One region of the Pseudoalteromonas sp. APC 3358 genome, then DNA from elsewhere that is predicted to be linked to it. Evidence: predicted binding sites of a transcription regulator. Region 1 holds the regulator's gene; the other holds the start of a gene.
The links. Region 1 encodes sigma-54, which starts transcription at its own class of promoters, with help from an activator protein. Its sites were predicted from a motif close to GTTGGCACGNNNNTNGNNT; they were not measured.
Positions count from the first base shown of each region.

Region 2: the regulator sigma-54 is predicted to act here: its motif matches at 1,414-1,432, upstream of QL995_RS04630 (flagellar basal body rod protein FlgF).

Region 1 covers NZ_JASDCE010000002.1:80,198-83,414, reverse strand. The annotation lists gene lptB (LPS export ABC transporter ATP-binding protein) at 1-568, shown strand, start outside; gene QL995_RS03035 (RNA polymerase factor sigma-54) at 638-2,137, shown strand; gene hpf (ribosome hibernation promoting factor) at 2,164-2,451, shown strand; gene ptsN (PTS IIA-like nitrogen regulatory protein PtsN) at 2,456-2,908, shown strand; gene rapZ (RNase adapter RapZ) at 2,927-3,217, shown strand, end outside.
Region 2 covers NZ_JASDCE010000002.1:449,219-452,435, forward strand. The annotation lists gene flgE (flagellar hook protein FlgE) at 1-1,311, shown strand, start outside; gene QL995_RS04630 (flagellar basal body rod protein FlgF) at 1,469-2,212, shown strand; gene flgG (flagellar basal-body rod protein FlgG) at 2,234-3,022, shown strand; gene flgH (flagellar basal body L-ring protein FlgH) at 3,039-3,217, shown strand, end outside.

The sequences.
Region 1 (3,217 bases):
ACCTAGCGACAAAGGTAAAATATCGATAGACGATAACGATATTACTCTTTTACCTATGCATAGTCGTGCTAGATTAGGCATTGGCTACTTACCGCAAGAGTCTTCAATATTCAGAAAGCTGACTGTTTATCAAAACTTAATGGCCATTTTAGAAACGCGCAAAGAGTTAAATAAACAAGCTAGAGAAGACACTCTCGATAAATTATTAGATGAATTTAGCATACAACACATTCGTGATAGCCAAGGTATGGCATTGTCGGGTGGCGAACGTCGTCGTGTTGAAATAGCACGTGCGCTGGCAGCAGATCCTAAATTTATATTACTGGATGAACCATTTGCAGGTGTTGACCCGATTTCGGTATTAGATATAAAGAAAATAATAGAACATCTTAAAAATCGTGGGATTGGTGTATTAATTACCGATCATAACGTAAGAGAAACCCTTGATGTTTGTGAAAAAGCCTACATTGTTTCTCATGGGGAGCTGATTGCATCAGGTACTCCAGAACACGTATTAAATGATAAAACAGTACGCGATGTTTACTTAGGCGAGCAATTTAGGCTGTAACATTTACGCCATGTCTTTAAGCATCTGCTAGTATTAATTATAACAACATAAAAGGATTGTTAGAGATACATGAGGCAATCACTACAGCTGCGCATGGGCCAGCAACTTACAATGACTCCACAGCTGCAACAAGCTATTCGTTTGTTGCAACTCAGTACATTGGATCTCCAGCAAGAAATACAAGAAGCTCTCGACAGCAACCCGCTATTAGAGGTTGAAGAAGCAGACTATTCAGAAGACGCTGCAGGTAAAAACGAGCAAAAAGCAGATACAGATGACATAACTGTTAGCGCATCTGCCGATGATGCTCCAAGCGAATACGAACAAGATAGTGGTGAAGCACTTGCAAAAGACACGCTAAGTGACGACATGGCTATGGATGTTAGTTGGGATGAGTACATGAGTGCCGCTCCAGCAGCATCATCGGGTCCGATGCCTGAAGACGAATCAATATACCAAGGCGCCTCTACTGAAACGCTCCATGAGTATCTAATGTGGCAGTTACAACTAACGCCATTTAGCCCTACAGACGAAGCTATTGCTATTGCTATTGTAGAAGCCGTCGATGATTCAGGTATTTTAACACTAAGCTGCGAAGAGATTTTAGAAAGCTTTAATCAAGAAAACGAAGATGATAACGAAGTCGAACTTGATGAAATTGAAGCTGTATTAAAACGCATCCAACTGTTTGATCCTGTTGGTATTGCTGCACGTAGTTTACAAGAGTGTTTGTGTATTCAGCTTAACCAGTTTGATAAAGAAACACCTTACATTAATGAAACAAAAATGATTTTAACCGAGCATATTGATTTATTAGCTGCTCGTGACTATCGTACATTAATGAAGAAAACTAAGCTCAAAGAAGAAGAGCTTAAAGAAGTAATGACATTAATACATACTCTTAGCCCTAAACCTGCAGATACTATTGTAAGAGAAGAATCTGAGTATGTTATTCCCGATGTGTCAGTTAAAAAAATTAAAGGCCGCTGGGTTGTTGAGTTAAACCCAGATAGCATGCCTAAAATTCGTGTTAATAGCCAATACGCTGCAATGTCTCGCACTGTAAAATCCAGTGGTGACAGCCAGTTTATTCGCTCGCATTTACAAGAAGCTAAATGGTTTATTAAAAGCTTAGAAAGTAGAAACGACACGCTATTAAAAGTAACAAATTGTATTGTTAAGCAACAACAAGGCTTTTTTGAACACGGTCCTGAAGCCATGAAACCAATGGTTTTAAATGATGTTGCTGAAATGGTAGAAATGCACGAATCAACAATTTCGCGCGTAACAACCCAAAAGTATATGCACACACCCCGTGGTATATTTGAGCTTAAATACTTTTTCTCAAGCCATGTAAGCACCGAAAACGGTGGTGAATGTTCATCTACAGCAATCCGTGCGCTTATCCGAAAATTAATCGCAGCAGAAAACTCAGCAAAACCATTGAGTGATAGCAAAATAGCGGATATATTGGCTGAGCAAGGAATTAAAGTAGCGAGACGTACAATCGCAAAATACCGCGAATCTCTGGCTATTCCACCGTCAAATCAGCGTAAAAGTTTGATTTAAGACGCAAAAAAAAGAGGGTAATGCTTATGCAACTAAACTTAACTGGTCGTCACGTAGAATTAACCGATTCACTAAGAGACTATATTAATACCAAATTTGCGAAGCTAGAAAGACACTCTGATCATATTAATAATGTTCATGTCATTCTCGATGTAGAAAAATTAAATCAAAAAGCAGAAGCCACCATACACGTAAGCGGTGCTGAGCTATTTGCCTCTACAGAACATCAAGATATGTATGCCGCCATTGACTCGTTGATCGACAAGCTCGATCGACAAGTAATTAAACACAAAGAGAAGCTTGCTCGACACTAATATGATGAAATTAAGCTCACTTATATGCCAGGACTGCAGCAAAGCTGCGGTCCTTTTTAATAGCAAAAAAAGAATTTTAGAGTTCATTAGCGAACTTGCTCACGACAAACTTCCGTATTTACCGCAACAAGATATTCTTAATGCTTTAATGAGCAGAGAAAAATTGGGTAGTACAGGTATAGGGCGTGGCATTGCCATTCCTCATGGAAGAATGAGCGGTGCAGAAGAGCCTTTGGCTTTAGTACTCGTTAGCGAAACTCCAATAAATTTTGATGCAATCGATAATCGCCCTGTTGATATTTTCGTTGCACTCATCGTACCAGATGGCGATAACCAGCAGCACTTAAAGACTCTAGCAACCATTGCTGATAAACTAAACAACAAAGATTTTTGTAAACAGTTACGCAGTGCAAAATCAGATGCTGAGCTTTACCAAGTTATTGTCAATCAATCATAGTTTTATAAAGGGTGTTAAATGGAGTTAATTATCATAAGCGGCCGTTCTGGTTCTGGAAAGTCGGTTGCTTTACGCGTTGTAGAAGATTTAGGTTATTATTGCGTAGATAATATTCCAGTTAACTTGCTTCCTTCATTAGTTCGCAGTGTGTCTGATAGCTACGATAAAATTGCTGTTAGCATTGATGTGCGTAACATCCCTAAACAACAAGATGAATTTAACGATATTCTTGAATACTTGCCAGGCTTTGCAAACCCTACGTTATTTTATTTAGATAGCGACGATCAAACATTGATCAAACGTTTTTCT
Region 2 (3,217 bases), 370 kb from region 1:
ACGGCAAATAATATTGCAAACGTTAATACCACAGGTTTTAAAGAGTCACGCGCTGAGTTTGCCGATGTTTACGCTTCATCAGTGTTTAGCTCTGGTAAGACTAAAAATGGTGACGGTGTGCAAACAACCATGGTTGCGCAGCAGTTTCACCAAGGCTCACTGCAATTTACAAATAACTCACTTGATTTAGCAATCACTGGTGAAGGTTATTTTGCGATGACCGACGATTTATCTTCGCAAGATTTAACATATACACGTGCGGGTGCATTTAAGCTTAACCAAGATAACTTTATGGTTGACGCAAAAGGTAACTTTTTACAAGCATTCCCAGTTGATTCATCTACAGGTGATACAACGTCGGTAAGTTTGAGCACAACTGATCCAATTCAAATCCCTGATTCGTCTGGTTCTCCTCGCGCAACAGAAAATGTATTTTTGTCGTTTAACTTAGATGCAACGGCGGATCCATCAGGTCTAGATTTTGACCCTGCTTCTAGTGGTACTTATAACTCATCTACGTCAACAACAGTATATGACTCTTTAGGTGAGCCGCACATCTTACAATACTTTTTTGCTAAAGAAGATGATGCCGCAGCAGGTGGTACAGATAACAGTTGGGAAGTATACGCAACACTCGATGGCAAAGTAGTTGATGGCACAACTGGTGGAGAACAAACCGCACCTTATACACCACTGACTACCCTAGGTTTTAACTCGAGTGGTTTGCCATCAACAACAGGTGGTGTGGCAAATACAAATACAACTACTTTTGATGAAATACTACTACCAGCGGGTTCTGGTGCTGGTTTATCAACATTACTAGACAATGGTGCAACTTTCCCAGGTACTGGTATTGAGCTTAACTGGCGCGATGAAAATAACACGGCAGGACGTATCCCAACTCAGTATTCAAGTGGTTTTGAAGTAAAAGCACTCGATCAAGATGGCTCAACGGTTGGTCGTTTAGCCGGAATTGATATAGGAACAGACGGTAAAATTGTCGCTTCTTACAGTAATGGTGACTCAACATTCCTAGGCCAAGTGGCTATGGTACGTTTTCCAAATTCACAAGGGTTATCACAAGTGGGTGATACAAGCTGGAAGCAAAGTATTGATTCAGGTGAACCTGTAGCGGGTGAAGCTGGTTCGGGTACATTTGGTGGAATTAACTCATCAGCGCTTGAGCAATCAAATACAAACCTTACAAACGAGCTTGTAGACTTAATTACTGCACAGCGTAATTACCAAGCAAACTCACGTGCGCTTGAAGTTAACTCAACTATTCAGCAAAGTATTTTGCAGATTCGATAAGCTAAACCCCATTAAATATATTAGGCTGCATTTTTGCAGCCTTTTTTATAAGTCCTCTTTGTAAGCCCTTCTAAATACCTCTCAATGTTGCGTCAAATTTAATCTGGCATCTATTTTGCATTTGTAAGTTCAGAGATTTTTTATGTGAGTCGATACTATGGACAAAATGGTCTACATTGCGGCCTCTGGCGCTAAGCAAAGCCTACAGGGGCTTGCTTTAAAAGCCAATAATTTGGCAAATGCAAATACAACGGGTTTTAAAGCTGACTTTGCGCAGGCGCGTTCTATGCAAGCGTTTGGCGAAGGTTTGCCTACACGTGTATTTTCAATGCAAGAGCGTCCGGGTTCAAACATGGTATCGGGTGGCATTGTTCAAACCGGGCGAGACTTAGATATCGCGATGAGCGATAACGCATGGCTTGCTGTGCAAGATGCCTCCGGTAATGAAGCTTACACAAAAGTGGGTACGTTAAACGTTACTGCTCAAGGCATGCTCGTAACCAGCCATGGTCGTCAAGTTATTGGCGAAGGGGGACCTGTTATTTTACCCGTCCCAGTCGAAAAAATAGGGTTTAGCCAAGATGGCGCTATTCAAGTTCGACCACAAGGCGCTCCCGCTAACTTTTTAGAAGAAATAGACACGCTTAGAGTGGTAGAAGCAAATAGCTCACAGCTCGAAAAAGGTAACGATGGTTTATTTAGACCAAAAGCAAATGTAACAGTAGATACCTCTGCCAATGTAAAAGTTTTAAGTGGTTCGCTTGAAATGTCGAATGTGAACCCTGTTCACGAAATGGTCGACATGATAAGCCACCAGCGCCAATTTGAATTACAAGTGAAATTAATGAAAACAGCTGAAGAAATTGACGAGCGTCAAGATCAGTTATTACGCATAGTTTAACTTTAAAATGAGGACACGATTATGAATCCAGCATTGTGGATCAGTAAAACTGGGCTAGACGCTCAACAAACCGATATATCGGTTATCTCAAATAATTTAGCGAATGCGAGTACCGTAGGTTACAAAAAAAGCCGCGCTATATTTGAAGATTTACTTTATCAAAATATTAATCAACCAGGTGGTCGTTCATCGCAAGATACCGAAATGCCATCGGGCTTAATGTTAGGTGCGGGTGCTAAAGTTGTAGCTAACCAAAAAGAGTTTACGCAAGGCAACATGTTAACCACCGAAAACTCACTAGATTGGATGATTTCTGGTGAAGGCTTTTTTGAAGTACTGCAACCAGATGGCAATATTGCTTACTCGCGCAACGGCCAGTTTACTACCGATGGCGATGGACGCATTGTAACATCGGGCGCAGGTTACGTTATTCAGCCAGAAATGAATGTACCTGATGACGCGCAATCAATTACGGTTTCGCAAGACGGCGAAGTATCTGTACGTGTTGCAGGCCAAGCCGATAACGTGGTCATTGGTCAGCTAACAATTAGTGATTTTATTAATCCATCGGGCCTTGAGCCAATTGGTCAAAACCTTTATACCGAAACCGCTGTAAGTGGTGCGCCGGTACAAGGTAACCCGGGTGTTGAAGGGTTAGGTAGCATTATTCAAGGCTCACTCGAAACTTCAAACGTAAATGTGACTGAAGAGCTGGTAAACCTAATAGAAACTCAGCGTATTTACGAAATGAACTCAAAAGTAATTTCGGCCGTTGACGAAATGATGAGTTATATCAATCAACAGCTTTAATAGAGTAGGGGGAATTATGCGTAATATTATTTTATTTACAGCGGGCACATTATTTTTAAGTGGCTGTATGTCTACGCAAAATAGTGAAGTAGTGCAGGACGACCCTTACTACGCACCTATGTACCCCGAGCCTATTTTAGAGCCGCTGGTAGCCACAGGTTCATTGTTTAATACTCATACATCAAACGACTTATA